4 regions of the Variovorax sp. CCNWLW235 genome follow, and region 3 is predicted to be linked to each of the others. Evidence: predicted binding sites of a transcription regulator. Region 3 holds the regulator's gene; each other region holds the start of a gene.
What was found. Region 3 encodes LexA, which represses DNA repair genes until DNA is damaged. Its sites were predicted from a motif close to ACTGTATNNNNATACAGT; they were not measured.

Region 1 (4,161 bases), on a different contig from region 3:
TCACGGCGGCCTTGGCTTCGGGCGTCATGCGGCCCTTGGCGATCAGGCCGTCGTACACCTTCTCGACATGCTGGCGGCCGCGCGCAAGGCTGGGCTCATCGCGCTCGATCATGGTCACGGGCAGGCCCGCATCGAGCATGGCCACCGCAATGCCCGCGCCCATGGTGCCGCCGCCGATGATGCCGGCCGATTCGATCGCACGCGGCTTGGCGGCCTTGGTTTCGGGCGCCTTCAGCACTTCGCGCTCGGCGAAGAAGGCGTGGATCAGGCCGGCGCGCTGCGGGCTGTCGATGCACTGCAGGAAGAGTTTGCGCTCCAGCGCCATGCCTTCGTCGAAAGGCAGCGTGAGCGCAGCTTCGACGGCTTCGATGATCTTCATCGGCGAGAAGAGCCCGCGGCTCTTCTTGGCGGTGTCGGCGCGCGCCGCTTCGAGCGCTGCGCGGCTGGCTTCTGCATCGGCCGGGCCGGCGGCCTCGCGCGTGCGGCGCACCGGCGCCTTGGCGGCGGCGAGTTCTTCTGCGTAGGCAAGGCCTTCGGCGCGCGCATCGGCTTGGGTGCCCAGGCGGTCGACCAGCCCGAGCGATAACGCTTCCTTCGCACCCGCATGGCGGCCGCTGAGCATCAGCTCGAGCGCGGCCTTCACGCCGATGAGGCGCGGCGCGCGCTGCGTGCCGCCCGAACCGGGCAAGAGGCCGAGCTGCACTTCTGGCAAGCCCAGCTTGGCCGAAGGCGCGGCAATGCGGTAGTGCGCCGACAGTGCCACTTCGAGCCCGCCGCCCAGCGCCGCGCCGTGAATGGCGGCAATCACAGGCTTGCTGCAGTTCTCGATCTTCAGGCACACCTCGGGCAGCGAGGGCGGCTGCGGCGTCTTGCCGAACTCGCGGATGTCCGCACCCGCGATGAAGTTGCGGCCCGCGCCGACGATCAGCACCGCGGCGGCTGCGCTGTCGGCCTCGGCCGCCTCGATGGCGGCCACCAGGCCGCGGCGCACATCGACGCCCAGTGCGTTGACGGGCGGGTTGTCGATGGTCACCACGAACACGCCACCCGGATGCGGGGCGCGCTCGAAGCTGACGGGGTTGGAAGAAGACGCGGGAAGGCTGGAGTCGGTGGTGGCCATGTCTTGTCTCTCTTGTCTCTTGCGGGTTCCAGGGTGAACCCAGCATTCTTTGCCCGATGCGCGCCTTTGACAATTGCATAGAGGGTTGACAGACTGTCAAAGGATTTTTGACACAATCCGGTGCATGGACCTCCAATCGCTGACCTTGCTGGTGGAAATCCTCGACGCGGGCAACCTGAGCGCGGCGGCGCGCCGCCTCAAGATGAGCCGCGCCAACGTCAGCTACCACCTGAACCAGCTGGAGCGCTCGGTCGGCGCCCAACTGGTGCGGCGCACCACCCGCCGCGCCGAGCCCACCGAAATCGGCCTGCGCCTTTACCAGCACGGCGTGGCCATCCAGACCGAACTGCTGGCCGCAAAAGAATCTGTCACCACGCTGGGCCAGGGTCTGCAGGGCCGCGTGCGGCTCAGCGTGCCCAGCGGCTACGGCCAACTGGTCATGGCCGACTGGCTGATCGACTTCAAGCGCCAGTACCCCGGCATCGTGCTGGACGTGGTGTTTGAAAACCGCATCGAAGACTTGCTGCGCGACGAGGTCGACATTGCGATTCGCGTGGTGCCGGAGCCGCCGCAGAACCTGGTGGCGCGGGAGTTGGGGCCGGTGCGCTACGTGGCCTGCGCCTCGCGCGACTATGCGCAGAAGCATCCGCTGCCGGTGCAGCTGGACGAGCTGCAGGGCGCGCCGGTGGTCACCGCCGCGGTCATTGGCCGGGAGCTGCGCGTCTCGGCCTACCAGGGTGAGACCCGGCGCGAGGTGATCCTCGAGCCGACGCTGATCTCAGAAAACTTTTTATTCCTGCGCCAGGCCATCCTCGCCGGGCTCGGCATTGGCCTGGTGCCCGACTACGTGGTGCAGGACGACGTGCGCCGGGGCGAGGTGGTGACCACGCTGGACGATTGGCGCCTGAGTATTTTCGGCACGCAGATGTTCATGCTCTATATGCCCAACCGACAGCACACGCGGGCGATCCGCACCTTCATCGACTTCATTCTGGAACGGGTGCGGCCGCCCGCAGCGGACCCGGCCGATCAGTCGCAGCGGTAGGTGACTTCGGACTCCGGCGCGCGCGCCGCCGCCTTCGGATCGAGGTAGCGCAGCGGGGCGCCGAAGTTGCGGCAGTAGGCGTCGGCATCCTTCACCGAGGGCGACTTGAACACGCCGTCGCCCAGCCAGGTGACGCGGGGCGCGGGCCGCGCGGCGCATCCGGCGAGGACGAGGGCCGCGAGAGGCAGGGCAAAGAAAGCGAAGAGAGCAGGTGAGCGGCGCATCGGAAAGCGCATCGCTGCGCATGGGTGAAGGAGAGCCCGCGACTTTAGCGGCTGCAAGACCCTGGGATTTCCCCGTTCTTCAAGACACACGGTCTTCAAAACTGTATATTCATACAGTATTTTCAGTGCCCAGTTTTCCGTGGACCTCCAGCGCAAACTCGCCATCCTCGCGGACGCCGCCAAGTACGACGCCTCGTGCGCGTCAAGCGGCTCGCAGCCGCGCGACTCCATCGGCGGGCGCGGCATCGGTTCGACCGAGGGCGCGGGCATCTGCCACAGCTTTGCGCCGGACGGGCGGTGCATCTCGCTGCTGAAGGTGCTGCTCACCAACCACTGCCAGTACGACTGCCTTTACTGCGTCAACCGCGCGTCGAGCAACGTGCCGCGCGCGCGCTTTCGCGTCGACGAGGTGGTGCAGCTCACGCTCGACTTCTACCGCCGCAACTGCATCGAGGGGCTGTTCCTGTCCAGCGGCATCGTCAAGTCGCCGGACCACACGATGGAGCAGGTGGTCGAGGTGGCGCGCACGCTGCGCGAAGACCACGACTTTCGCGGCTACATCCACCTGAAGGCCATTCCCGATGCCAGCGACGAGCTCATTGCGCGCGCCGGCCGCTATGCCGACCGCCTGAGCATCAACGTCGAGATGCCGACCACCGAGGGCCTGCAGGCGCTCGCCCCGGAGAAGGACGAAAGCGCCATCCGCCGCTCCATGGCGCGGCTGCGCCTGCGCATCGACGACACGCGCGAAGAGGCGCGCCGCGTGGTGCCGATTCGCGCGCTGCCCGGCGCTGCGCCCTTGGCAGCAAAGCCGCCGCCCTTTGCGCCCGCCGGCCAGAGCACGCAGATGATCGTGGGCGCCGATGCCACCGACGACCGGCAGATCCTCGCCTCGAGCGCCACGCTCTACGGCGCCTACAAGCTCAAGCGCGTGTACTACTCCGCCTTCAGCCCCATACCCGACGCCGCCCGCGCGCTGCCGCTGGTCGCGCCGCCGCTGATGCGCGAGCACCGGCTCTACCAGGCCGACTGGCTCATGCGCTTCTACGGCTTCGGGCACCAGGAAATCGTGGCCGAGCCCGACGGCCTGCTGCGGCTCGACGTCGATCCCAAGCTGGCCTGGGCGCTCGCGCATGCCGATCGCTTTCCGGTCGACCTGAACCATGCGCCGCGCGAAATGCTGTTGCGCGTGCCGGGGCTCGGCGTCAAAGCCGTCGAGCGGCTGCTGCAGGCGCGGCGCGTGCGCCGGGTGCGCGCGGACGATCTGCGGCGGCTGCACGTGCCGGCACGCAAGGTGCTGCCGTTCGTCGTTGCAGACGGGCACCGGCCGTCGCGCGGGGCGCCCATGCCTTCGTCGGCGCCGCAGCAGCGCCCGGCGCAAGCCTCGCTGTTCTGAGCTGAGGTATTCGCCATGCATGTGCGGCTCGACGACCCGGTCGATCTCGGCGCCTTTCGCCGCCATGCGCGGCAACTGCTCGCCGCGGGCGTGCCGCCGGACCGCGTCGAATGGAACGCGTCGCAGGCCACCGGCGATGGCGCCGATCTGTTCGGCGCTGCGAGCGATGCCGATGCCGCGCCGCCGGCAGCGCTTGCCTCCGCCGCGCAGCATCAGCCTGTGCCCGCATGGTTTGTCGAGTTGTGCGGCGACGTCATCCTGCACCGCGACCCGCAGCGCCTTGCGCTCTTGTACCGTCTGCTGTGGCGCCTTTCGCACGAGCCCGCGTTGCGGCACGATCCGCTCGATGCCGACCTGATGCAGGCCCGGCAGATGG
Region 2 (4,161 bases), on a different contig from region 3:
GGCAACGGCAACACTGCCGCCGCGCCCTGAACGCGCCGCAGCTCAAGGCGCCAGTTCTTCGCCCTCGAAGCGCACCGTGAAGCGCGCGCCCGGCGGTTGCCGGCCCGGATGTGCGTCTTCGAGCTTGACCTGCGCATGGTGCTGGTTGGCAATCTCCCGCACGATCGGCAAACCCAGCCCCGAGCCGTCGGCCTCGTTGCCCAGCACGCGGTAAAACGGCTCGAACACCAGCTCGCGATCGGACTCCGCAATGCCCGGCCCGTTGTCTTCCACCTGCAGCAGCACCACGTGCCCGAACGGATCGGCCAGCACGCGCGCGGTGATCACGCCCGGCCGCTCGGGGGTGGACGGCGTGTAGTTGATGGCGTTGTCGACCAGGTTGCGCACCAGTTCCTTCAGCAGGGTCGGGTTGCCTTCGAGCACCACGCCGGGCGCACCCGCTTCGGCGCCGTCGTAGCCCAGGTCGATGCGCTTTTCGATGGCGCGCGGCACGGCTTCGCGCACCACTTCAATGGTGAGCCGGGCCAGGTCGCAGGGCTGGCGGCCCGTGCCGGCACCGGTGCTTTCGGCGCGCGCGAGCGAGAGCAGTTGGTTCACCGTGTGCGTGGCGCGCACGCTGGCGCGGCCGATCTGTTTGAGCGACTGCTTGAGCTCGTCGGCATTGGCACCTTCGCGCTGCGCCAGGTCGGCCTGCATGCGCAGGCCCGCAAGCGGCGTCTTGAGCTGGTGCGCCGCGTCGGCAAGAAAGCGCTTTTGCGTATGGATCGAATCATTGAGCTTGTCGAGCAGCTCGTTGACCGAAGACACCAGCGGCACCACCTCGAGTGGCACCGACGATTCGTCGAGCGGGCTCAAGTCGCCCGGGCGGCGCTCGCGGATGCGCGCCTCCACCACCGACAGCGGCTTGATGCCGCGCACCAGCGCCAGCCAGATCAGCAGAACCGCGAGCGGCAGGATCGCGAATTGCGGCAGCAGCACGCCCTTGATGATTTCGGTGGCCAGCACCGATTGCTTCTCGCGCGTCTCGGCCACCTGCAGCAGCGCGGGCGCCGAGTCGTCGTCGTCATTGGCCAGCCAGAGCGAGGCCACGCGAACTGGCTTGCCGCGCATTTCGCCGTTGCGCAGCGTGACCACGCCAGGGACCGGGGGCTCGTCGGTGTTGGGATGCGGCACGTCGGACTCGCCGCTCAGCAGCTTGCCGTGGCTGTCGAGCAGCTGGTAGTACACGCGGTCGGCGTCGTCGGCCCGCAAGATTTCGCGCGCCGGCTGCGGCAGCACGAACTGCGTCTGGCCCTGTTGCACGGTGACCAGCCGCGCCAGCGTCTGCACGTTGTATTCGAGCGCGCGGTCGAAGGGCGCATTGGCAATGCCCTGTGCCACCAGCCACGTGACGCCGATGCTCACCGGCACCAGCAGCAGCAGCGGCGTGAGCATCCAGTCGAGGATCTCGCCGAACAGGGAGCGCTGCGCGCGCTGGAACAGTTTCAAGGCTTACGGCCTCCGAAGCCGCGGGGCAAGCCTGCGTGTCATTGCTGGATTTTTTCGAGGCAGTAGCCGAGGCCGCGAACCGTGGCAATGCGCACCGGCCCCTTCTCGATCTTCTTGCGCAGGCGGTGGATGTAGACCTCGATCGCGTTCAGGCTCACTTCCTCGCCCCATTCGCACAGGCGCTCCACCAGCTGGTCCTTGCTGACCAGGCGGCCCGCGCGCTGCAGCAGCACCTCGAGCAGGCCGAGTTCGCGCGCCGAGAGCTCGACCATCTTGCCGTCGATGGTGGCCACGCGGCCGGCCTGGTCGTACACCAGCGGACCGTGCCGGATGGTGTTGCTGGTGGCACCCATGCCGCGTCGCGTGAGCGCGCGCACGCGCGCTTCGAGCTCTTGCAGGCTGAACGGCTTGGCCATGTAGTCGTCGGCGCCGTGGTCCAGGCCCTTGACGCGTTCTTCCACGCTGTCGGCCGCGGTGAGCACCAGCACGGGCAACTGCGAACCACGCGCACGCAGGCGCTTGAGGATCTCGATGCCGTGCAGGTTGGGCAGCCCGAGGTCGAGGATCAGCAAGTCGAACTCGCTGTGGGTCATGAGCGCGGTGTCGGCTTGCGAACCGTTCGCCACGTGGTCGACCGCCGCGCCCGAAGTGCGCAGGCTGCGCAGCAGGGCATCGGCCAGCACCTGGTCGTCTTCGGCAATCAGAATCCGCATGAGCCACCTCCGGCCGGTTCAGGCGCGCGCTGGCGCCGTTCACATTTGTCTCTCTCCCAGCCGAGTCTAGCCCGCTGTGTACGCTTCCAGACCGATGGTTACCACGGTGGCAACGTCGTTGCCGACGCTGGCGCGGAATTCGCGCTCGGCCTGCGTGACTGCGCCGCGGAAGGCGTCGAGCCAAGCCAATCCGTCGGCGGTGAAAAGCACGCGCCGCGCCCGCGCATCGAGCGGGTCGGGCCCGCGTGTGACCAGGCCCCAGGCTTCGCACTGGTCCACCAGCGCGCCCATCGCCTGCTTGGTCATGCCGGCGCGCTCGGCCAGCTCGGTCAGGCGCGAACCTTCGCGCGCCAGGTGCCGCGTGATGTGGATGTGCGCGGCGCTCACCTGGGCGCGGGCGGCCAGGTTCGACAGCGCCAGCGGCACCTCGACGTCGTGCGCCATGAGCTCGAGCACGCGCTCGTCGAAGCGGCGCATCGCATGGCCTAGCAGGCGGCCCAGGTGGGTTTGCCGCCACGCGTCGGGATCGGTCGGAAAAGCATTTTCGGCCATGGCCCAAATGGTAAAGCAAACTGACTAAAAAATGGGTCTACTGAAACCAATGAGCCCCTACACTACTGTTCAAGCATCCAGCCTGTAATTAAAAGCAGATGGATGGCAGTCACACACAAACCGTTGATTTTCAAGGAGATTTCCACATGGACGCAGTCGTCAAGGGCGCAAGCATCTCGGTCGCCAACAGTGAAAAAGCCAAGGCCCTGCAAGCCGCGCTGGCGCAAATCGAAAAGCAGTTCGGCAAGGGCACGATCATGCGGCTCGGCGAAGGCGAGGCGCTCGAAGACATCCAGGTGGTCTCCACCGGTTCGCTCGGCCTGGACATCGCGCTCGGCGTCGGCGGCCTGCCGCGCGGCCGCGTCATCGAAATCTACGGCCCTGAATCGTCGGGCAAGACCACGCTCACGCTGCAGGTCATCGCCGCCATGCAAAAGCAGGCCGGCACCTGCGCCTTCGTCGACGCCGAGCATGCGCTCGACGTGCAATACGCCCAGAAGCTCGGCGTGAACCTGTCCGACCTGCTGATCAGCCAGCCCGACACCGGCGAGCAGGCGCTCGAAATCGTCGATTCGCTGGTGCGCTCGGGCGCCGTCGACCTGATCGTGGTCGACTCGGTCGCCGCGCTCACCCCCAAGGCCGAAATCGAAGGCGAAATGGGCGACTCGCTGCCGGGCCTGCAAGCCCGCCTGATGAGCCAGGCGCTGCGCAAGCTCACCGCCACCATCAAGAAGACCAACTGCATGGTCATCTTCATCAACCAGATCCGCATGAAGATCGGCGTGATGTTCGGCTCGCCCGAAACCACCACCGGCGGCAATGCGCTGAAGTTCTACGCCTCGGTGCGGCTGGACATCCGCCGCATCGGCACCATCAAGAAGGGCGACGAGGCCATCGGCAACGAAACCAAGGTGAAGGTGGTGAAGAACAAGGTGTCGCCTCCGTTCAAGACGGCCGAGTTCGACATCCTGTTCGGCGAAGGCATCAGCCGCGAAGGCGAAATCATCGACATGGGCGTGAACGCCAAGATCCTCGACAAGTCGGGTGCCTGGTACGCCTACAACGGCGAAAAGATCGGCCAGGGCCGCGACAACGCACGCGAGTTCCTGCGCGAGAACCCCGAGCTGTCGCGCGAAATCGAGAACAAGGTGCGCGAGTCGCTGGGCATTCCGCTGCTGGCGGCCGATGCCGACACCCCGGCCACCGAAAAGGCCGAGAAGCCTGCGAAGGCAGCCAAGGCCGAGAAGGCCGACAAGGGCGAGTAAGCAAGGTACGGCGCGGCCTCTCAGGGGCCGCGCAAGCGACCACCAGGCATGGCATTCGGTGCCCCCTCCCTCAAAGGCCGCGCATTACGGCTCCTGAGCCAGCGCGAGCATTCGCGCGCGGAGCTGGAGCGCAAGCTGGCCAG
Region 3 (4,161 bases):
CAGCTCCGCGCGCGAGGTGTTGACGAAAAGCGCTGTCGGCTTCATGCGCGAAAGGTCTTCGAGCGTGACCAAGCCCATGGTTTCTTCGTTGAGCCGCAGGTGCACCGACAGCACATCGGCGGCGGCAAAGAACTCGTGACGGTTCTGCGCCACCTGGAAGCCGTCGGACCGGGCCTTGGCGCAGCTTGCCTCGCGGCCCCAGATGACGACTTGCATGCCGAAGGCTTGGCCGTAGCGCGCAACCAACTGGCCGATGCGGCCGTAGCCCCAGATGCAGAGCGTCTTGCCCTTGAGCACCGAGCCCAACCCGAAGTTGGGCGGCATCGAAGCCGATTTGAGCCCCGATTGCTGCCACGCGCCGTGCTTGAGGTTGCTGATGTACTGCGGCAAGCGCCGCATGGCCGCCATGATCAGCGCCCAGGTGAGTTCGGCGGGCGCCTGGGGGGAGCCGGTGCCCTCGGCCACGGCCACACCCCGTTCGGTACACGCTGTGACGTCGATATGGTTGCCCACCCGCCCTGTCTGCGAAATGAGCTTGAGCTTGGGCAGCTTTTCGATCAGCTGGCGCGAGATATGGGTGCGCTCGCGGATCAGCACGATCACGTCGGCGTCTTTCAGGCGGATTGACAGTTGACCAATGCCCTTGACCGTGTTGGTGTAGACCTTGGCCGCGTACGCGTCCAGCTTGGTGGCGCAGCGCAGCTTGCGCACGGCGTCCTGGTAATCGTCGAGGATCACAATGTTCATGGCGTGCCATTGTGCCTCGCAGCATTGGCATGACGCGCGTGTGAACGTTTGGATACCCGCCCCGGGCAATGGTCACCGGGGGTTGCATGGCCTCAATGCAGGCGTGTGGAGGCTGGCGCGGTGTTCACGGTTTCCATGGCCTCCAGTGCCGCCAGGCGGTCGAGTTCGGCGCAAACGTCGGCCATGCGGCCGGAAATCACCATGCGGTTGGTGCTGCGCTTTTCGCCTTGCAGGCCGTCCACCACGCGAATAACGCGCAGGGGCCGTACAGGTGCGGGTGCTGCCGCATCAGAGGCGGCCGGACCATGAGCCCGGGCCGTGCACGACGGCCGGACTGCGACGTAGCGCAAGCCTGCGGAAGCACTGCCGCTGTCGCGACGGTGCGGGCGGCGCGCCGGCAGCAGCCGGCTTGCGAGCGATTGCAGCGGCATCCACAAATCAACGATGGCGAGGAGGGCGATTCCCATGTGAACTCCAAAAAAGTCTGAGGTTGAACACAGGCAGGATTTCTTTGATCGGGCGCAACAGGGTGATGGCGACTTAGCGCCATACGCCCGCCACCTGTTGCGACCGGATGGGGTGCTGCTCTAGGCAGGGCGCGGGGCCTACATCAGCATGGTGTTGCGAATGAGACCGACCGCCAGGCCTTCGATTTCGAACGGCTCGCCCGGCTGGACCACGATGGTCGGGTAGTCGGGGTTTTCGGCGTGCAGCTCGATGACCTGCTTGTTGCGCTTCAGGCGCTTGACCGTGACTTCGTCGCCGAGGCGGGCCACCACGATCTGGCCGTTGCGGGCTTCCTTGGTGGCTTGCACCGCCAGCAGGTCGCCGTCCATGATGCCGGCGTCGCGCATGGACATGCCGCGCACCTTCAGCAGGTAGTCGGGCTGGCGCTGGAACAACGTGTTCTCGACGTAGTAGGTCTGGTCGACGTGTTCTTGCGCGAGGATGGGCGACCCCGCCGCAACACGGCCGATGAGAGGCAGTGCCAGCTGCGCCATGCCGGGCAGCGAGAGAGAGAACTGGTTGCCTTCGCGATGGCGCGACTCGTTGAGCGACCGCAGCGCGTCGCCCTTGAGCCGGATGCCGCGCGAGGTGCCGCTGACGAGTTCGATCACACCCTTGCGGGCCAGCGCCTGCAGGTGCTCTTCAGCGGCGTTGGCCGACTTGAAGCCCAGCTCATTGGCGATTTCTGCCCGCGTGGGCGGAGCGCCGGTGCGTGCGATGGCGCTCTGGATCAAGTCCAGGATTTGCTGCTGGCGGGCGGTAAGCTTCACGGCGAACTGCATATGTTGTTCCTTGCGGCACTGGCTAGATATCCAGTACCTGTATTTTTAACCAGTTTTTAAAAGTTGGCAAGCCATGGTTAATTCGCTCTCGCCGAGCCTGCGGCGCATTGTGGTTCTGGGAACCGGCGGCACCATTGCCGGCCGTGCCGCCAGCGGCGGCGACAACATCGGCTACACGGCCGGCCAGGTGGGTGTGGCAGACCTGCTCGGCGGCATCGAAGCACCCGAAGGCCTGGCGCTTGCGGCCGAGCAGGTGGCGCAGCTCGACAGCAAGGACATGGAGCCCGGTGTCTGGCTGCAGCTCGCCCGACGTTGCGCTTTCTGGCTGGCAGAGGCTGATGTGGCCGGCGTGGTGATCACGCACGGCACCGACACCCTCGAGGAAACCGCCTTCTTTCTTCAGGCCGTGCTTGCGCCCGGCAAGCCCGTGGTGCTGACCTGCGCCATGCGTCCGGCCAGCTCGCTCTCGCCCGACGGCCCGCAGAACGTGCGCGACGCCATCGCGGTCGCGGCCACGCCGGCGTCGCGGGGCGTGACGGTGGTCTGCGCAGGCGCGATCCACAGCGCCTTCGATGTCCAGAAGGTGCACACCTACCGGCAGGATGCGTTTGCTTCGGGCGATGCCGGTCCGGTCGGCTATGTGGAAGAGGGGGCGGTTCGGCGTTTGCGGGACTGGCCTGAATCACCGACAGGCAGGAGTTCAAAAATTCTCGAAACAGGCGAGGGCGCGCCGATGCAATGGCCGAGGGTCGAAATTCTCACCAGCCACGCCGGTGCGACCGGCACTATCGTCGACTTGCTGCTTCAGGAGCGCGCGGCGGGCATCGCCGAGCCGGTGCGCGGCCTGGTTCTGGCCGCGACAGGCAACGGCACGGTGCACCATGCGTTGGAAGCTGCCGCGCTTCGTGCGCAGGACGCGGGGATTGCCGTGCTGCGCGCCACGCGTTGCGCGAGCGGGCGCATTCTTCCGAGGCCCGATGACAAGCTGCGCGATGCCGGTGCCCTGACGCCGGTCAAGGCGCGGATCGCGTTGATGCTGGAACTGATCGGAACAACCGCCTGAGGGGCCGCGGGCACAAGCGGGCAGGCGCGCAAGCTGCCAAGGCAGCCCGCCGGCCTGCTGAACTTCAGTTGCTCAGTGCGGCCAGTGCGCGCTGGGTGATCTCTTCGACCGTGCCGACGCCCTTGATGGCGCGGTATTTAGGCGCCGAGGCCGGATCGGCCTTGGCCCAGGCCGAGTAGTAGTCGACCAGCGGACGCGTCTGCTGGCTGTACACCTCGAGCCGCTTGCGCACGGTTTCCTCCTCGTCGTCCTTGCGCTGGATCAGTTCTTCGCCGGTGATGTCGTCCTTGCCCTCGACCTTCGGCGGATTGAACTTCACGTGATAGATGCGGCCCGATGCGGGGTGCGAGCGGCGGCCGCTCATGCGTTCGATGATGTCGCTGAAGGGCACGTCAATTTCGAGCACGTAGTCGAGCTTGACGCCCGCTGCCTTCATGGCGTCCGCCTGCGGAATGGTGCGCGGGAAACCGTCGAACAGGAAGCCGTCGGCGCAATCGGGTTGCGCGATGCGTTCTTTCACGAGGTTGATGATGAGGTCGTCGCTCACCAGGCCACCCGATTCCATGACCGCCTTGGCTTGTTGGCCGAGCGGTGTGCCGGCCTTGACGGCTGCGCGCAGCATGTCGCCGGTCGAAATTTGAGGAATGCCGTACTTCTGGCAGATGAAGGCCGCTTGCGTGCCTTTGCCCGCCCCGGGCGCGCCCAGCAAAATTAGTCTCATGGTGTCCTCGGACGGTTCTTAGATCTTGTGTCGCGCCAAGCGCCGGCCCGGGAGCCGTGCAAGGCGGAATTGCGTCGAGGATAGCATGCGTGAGCGTGAAGAATTTCCGTTACAGCCGCTCGTGCGGCGCCCGCTTCAGGGGGCGGGGCTGGCCGCGAACAGTGCGCGCACGCGGGCCAGGTCTTCAGGGGTGTCGATGCCCGGCCCGGGAGCCGCATGGGTGACATGCACCGCGATGCGATGCCCGTGCCAGAGCGCACGCAGTTGCTCCAGCGCTTCGGTCGCCTCGACCGGAGCCGGTGGCAACAACGGGAATTTGCGCACGAAGCCCGCGCGGTACC
Region 4 (4,161 bases), on a different contig from region 3:
AGCTCCTTTTTCTTTTCAGATTCGGCAATTGCCGCCCGCACATGAGGCCGACGAGCGCGCGGCCTTTCCGGCGACCAGCGTGACCAGCCAGCGCGGCAACCGGTAGCGGTTGCGCGCAAGCACCGCATAGGCGCGGTCGGCCAGCGGCGCGACGAGCGGCAGGTCGAGCAGGAAGCTGCCGCTCGGCAGCCCGACGGCGTCGCGGCAAGCTCGGATGGCCGGGACACCCGCGAACACCTGCCCAGCGGCATCGACCGCGTGGATTGCCGTCATCAGCGCCTCGCGCGGCGCAGGCCCGGCATTGAAGCCTGGCGGCGAACAATCGACCAGTTGCAGGTGCCCGGCGGCGTCACGCGCTTTCATGCCGTTCATCTCTGCCGTGCAAAGGGCGCATGTGGCGTCGTAGTAGACGGTGAGAGGGTAGGTGACAGCAGGGTGCATGGTTTTTGTTTCGTTATTTCTGTCAAAACAGAAATGAATGGGCAAAAAAAGAGAAGCTCAGATCATTGGCAGGCTGGCGTGATGGGCATCCGGGTCGTCGTCGTTCTTCTTCGGTGCCGCGGGCGCTGCCAGAGGTGCATCGCCGCGAACGAACTTCTGCACGCTGGCCCCCAAGGTCAGCACCTTGTCTAGCGTGCCGGGCGAGAGCCGCAGCATTTCGTCGGCCCAGGTGGCGAGCTTGCTCATCAGGTCCATGGTGGAGCGGATGCGGTCTTGCGCATCGGCGGGCTCCTTCTGGAAGTCGGGGCTCGAGACGATTTCGCGCAACACACGGATGGTGGGATCGAACTCGCGTTCCTTGCGCTCGCGCACTACGGTACGAAACAGCTCCCACACGTCGACGCTGGTTTCGAAGTAGTCGCGGCGGTCGCCGAGGATGTGCGTTACGCGCACCAGGTTCCACGCCTGGAGTTCTTTCAGGCTGTTGCTCACGTTGGAACGGGCCACGCCGAGGGTGTCGGAGAGCTCTTCGGCATGCATGGGCTTGCCATGGGCGAACAGCAGCGCATGAATTTGCGAAACCGTGCGGTTGACACCCCACATGGAGCCCATTTCGCCCCAGTGGAGGACGAACTTGCGTTGGATGTCGGTGAGTTCCATGTTTCGAAGTCTAGGATTTTAGAAATTTCTGTCAATAGAGAAATAAAGATTCGTTTGCGCAAGCCGCCTGATTGGAATACTGTACAAATAAACAGTATTTGACTTGAGAAAAGGAACTGCCATGCCGGCTGCCCGCATTCCCATTCACGCCATCAAGGGCCGCGGCGCGGCCACGCACCTGGCACACCGCTTTTCACGCGACGAGCGCAACGCCTTCGACGACGGCTGGGGCACGCTCGAAGAAGGCGCCGCCGAAGCGGAAGACCTGCCTGCGCTGGCGACCGAGGTGCGCTTCGAAGACGTGAAGTCGGTGCTCAACGAAAACGAGTCGCCCGACGTGTCGTTCGACCGTTCCCTCAACCCGTATCGCGGCTGCGAGCACGGCTGCATCTATTGCTTTGCGCGGCCCACCCACAGCTACCTCAATCTCTCGCCGGGGCTCGACTTCGAAACCAAGCTCATTGCCAAGCGCAACATCGTCGAGGTGCTGCGCGCCGAGCTCGGCCGCAAGGGCTACCGGCCCAGCCACATCGCAATCGGCACCGCCACCGATTGCTACCAGCCCATCGAGCGCGAGCTGCGGCTCACCCGTTCGATCATCGAGCTGCTGCAAGAAACACGGCACCCCTTTGCGCTGGTCACCAAGTCGAGCGCGGTCGAGCGCGACCTCGACCTGATCGCGCCCATGGCCGCCCAGCAATTGGCCGCGGTGTACGTGACAGTGACCACGCTCGACGGCGAACTGGCCCGCAAGCTCGAGCCGCGCGCGGCCGCGCCGCATCGGCGACTGCGCACCATTCGCACCCTGGCCGAGGCGGGCGTGCCGGTGGGCGTGAGCGTGGCGCCGCAGATTCCGTTCGTCAACGAAGACATGGAGCAGGTGCTCGAAGCGGCCTGGGAGGCCGGTGCGCGCAGCGCCTTCTACACGGTGATACGGTTGCCGTGGGAGGTGGCGCCGCTCTTCAAGGAATGGCTGGCGCTGCACTACCCACAGCGCGCCGACCGCATCATGGCGCGCATCCACGAAATGCGCGGCGGCAAGGACTACGACGCCGACTTTGCGACGCGCATGAAGGGCACCGGCCTCTGGGCCGACCTGATCCGCCAGCGCTTCGAGAAGGCGGCAAACCGCATCGGCTTCAACCGGGAGCGCATTCCGCTCGACCTGGGCGCCTTTCGGCCGCCCGGTGCGGCGGGGCAGGGCAGTCTTTTCTGAGGGCTGTTCCCGTGCGGCCTGCAGCCGGGCATCGCATCAAATCCGCTTCAAAATAAGCGGTAGATTCAACCCACCGGCGGCAGCGGCCGTCCGGCCTTGGCTGCAAAGGTACGCATGAACGGGATATGGATGGTGGTGATGGGAGTTTCAGGCTGCGGCAAATCGAGCCTGGGGGCGGCGCTTGCCACCGCCTTTGCGCTGCCGCTGATCGAAGGGGACGACCACCACCCTGCGTCGAACGTCGAAAAAATGCGCCAGGGCATCCCCTTGACCGATGCCGACCGCGCCGGCTGGCTTGCCACGCTGGGTCGCGCGCTTGCCGACAAGCCCCAGGGTGCGGTGCTGACATGTTCGGCGCTCAAACGCGCCTACCGCGAGCAGTTGCGTGCGGCCGTGCCGGACCTGCGGTTCGTGTTCATGTCCATCGAACGCGACGAGGCCGAGCGGCGCGTGGCCGCGCGTGCGGGTGCGGGCGAGCACATGTTTCCGGCCAGCCTGGTGGCCAACCAGTTCGCGACGCTCGAATCGCCGGTGGGCGAGGCCGGCGTGGTGGCAGTCGATGCCACCGCGCCGCTGCCGGAACTGGTCGCGCAGGTCAAACGTGAAATCCCGGAAGCTGCGCGCCGCTAGAGCGCAAGCACCGGGCTGTCTGCGCCGGCCCTTAGATCACTTCAGGCCAGTTGGTATGGAAGAACTCGCCCGCGGGCTTGTCGACCCGCTCATACGTGTGCGCGCCGAAGAAGTCGCGCTGCGCCTGCAGCAGGTTTGCCGATAGCCGCTCGGTGCGGTAGCTGTCGTAGTAGGCGAGCGATGCGCTGAACGCCGGCACCGGAATGCCGTTGCTCACCGCCAGCGCCACCACTTCGCGCCAGTTCTGCTGTGTGCGGTTGAGCAGGTCCTTGAAGAACGGGTCGAGCATCAGGTTGCCCAGCGCGGGATCGGTGCGGTAGGCATCGGTGATGCGGTTCAGGAAGCGCGCGCGAATGATGCAGCCGCCGCGCCATATCGCAGCGATGCGGCCGAGGTCGAGCTTCCACTCCTTCTTTTCGCCCATGGTCTTGACGAGGTCGAAGCCTTGCGTATAGCTGATGACCTTCGAGGCATAGAGCGCATCGTGCACCTTGGCCACCAGCGCCTTCTTCCCCATCGAAAGCTCGGCCTTCGGCCCCTGCAGCAGCTTGCTTGCGGCCACGCGCTGCTTCTTTTGCGACGACAGCACCCGCGCTTCGACAGCCGCGTTGATGGTGCTGATGACCACCGCGTTTTCGGCCGCGTTGATGAGCGTCCACTGGCCGGTGCCCTTCTGGCCTGCCTTGTCGAGAATGACATCGACGATCGGCTTGCCGGTTTCCGGGTCTTTCTGCTCGAGCGCCTTGGCGGTGATCTGGATCAGGTAGCTCTGCAGCTCGCCGTCGTTCCATTCATTGAAGACCGCGGCCATTTCGTCGGTGGTGAAACCCGCGGCCTTGAACAGGCTGTAGGCCTCGCAGATGAGCTGCATGTCTCCATATTCGATGCCGTTGTGCACCATCTTCACGTAGTGGCCCGCGCCACCGGGGCCGATGTGAATCACGCAAGGCTCGCCATCGACCTTGGCTGCAATGCTCTCGAAGATCGGCTTCATCACCTCCCACGTGGAAAGCGGCCCGCCCGGCATGATCGAAGGGCCCTTGCGCGCGCCTTCCTCGCCGCCCGATACGCCCGCGCCGATGAAGCGCAAGCCCTTGGCCGAGAGGTACGCATCGCGGCGCTCGGTGTCGGTATAGAGGCTGTTGCCGCCGTCGATGACGATATCGTCCTTGTCGAGCAGCGGAATCAGCTGCTCGATGACCTGGTCGACCGGC

Region 1: the regulator LexA is predicted to act here: its motif matches at 2,490-2,507, upstream of V9L21_RS25940 (putative DNA modification/repair radical SAM protein).
Region 2: the regulator LexA is predicted to act here: its motif matches at 2,835-2,852, upstream of recA (recombinase RecA).
Region 4: the regulator LexA is predicted to act here: its motif matches at 1,180-1,197, upstream of V9L21_RS22940 (PA0069 family radical SAM protein).

What each region holds. Positions count from the first base shown of each region.
Region 1 covers NZ_JBBCBW010000039.1:5,484-9,644, reverse strand. The annotation lists gene V9L21_RS25955 (3-hydroxyacyl-CoA dehydrogenase NAD-binding domain-containing protein) at 1-1,120, opposite strand, end outside; gene V9L21_RS25950 (LysR family transcriptional regulator) at 1,245-2,165, shown strand; gene V9L21_RS25945 (hypothetical protein) at 2,150-2,389, opposite strand; gene V9L21_RS25940 (putative DNA modification/repair radical SAM protein) at 2,529-3,785, shown strand; gene V9L21_RS25935 (UdgX family uracil-DNA binding protein) at 3,801-4,161, shown strand, end outside.
Region 2 covers NZ_JBBCBW010000003.1:110,039-114,199, forward strand. The annotation lists gene V9L21_RS05265 (sporulation protein) at 1-30, shown strand, start outside; gene V9L21_RS05270 (sensor histidine kinase) at 43-1,488, opposite strand; gene V9L21_RS05275 (response regulator) at 1,527-2,201, opposite strand; gene V9L21_RS05280 (MarR family winged helix-turn-helix transcriptional regulator) at 2,268-2,753, opposite strand; gene recA (recombinase RecA) at 2,900-4,018, shown strand; gene recX (recombination regulator RecX) at 4,067-4,161, shown strand, end outside.
Region 3 covers NZ_JBBCBW010000008.1:4,694-8,854, reverse strand. The annotation lists gene V9L21_RS11400 (D-2-hydroxyacid dehydrogenase family protein) at 1-747, opposite strand, end outside; gene V9L21_RS11395 (hypothetical protein) at 840-1,214, opposite strand; gene lexA (transcriptional repressor LexA) at 1,353-2,036, opposite strand; gene V9L21_RS11385 (asparaginase) at 2,110-3,099, shown strand; gene adk (adenylate kinase) at 3,164-3,820, opposite strand; gene kdsB (3-deoxy-manno-octulosonate cytidylyltransferase) at 3,956-4,161, opposite strand, start outside.
Region 4 covers NZ_JBBCBW010000027.1:10,261-14,421, forward strand. The annotation lists gene V9L21_RS22930 (thiol-disulfide oxidoreductase DCC family protein) at 16-441, opposite strand; gene V9L21_RS22935 (GbsR/MarR family transcriptional regulator) at 499-1,101, opposite strand; gene V9L21_RS22940 (PA0069 family radical SAM protein) at 1,223-2,317, shown strand; gene V9L21_RS22945 (gluconokinase) at 2,432-2,947, shown strand; gene gnd (decarboxylating NADP(+)-dependent phosphogluconate dehydrogenase) at 2,979-4,161, opposite strand, start outside.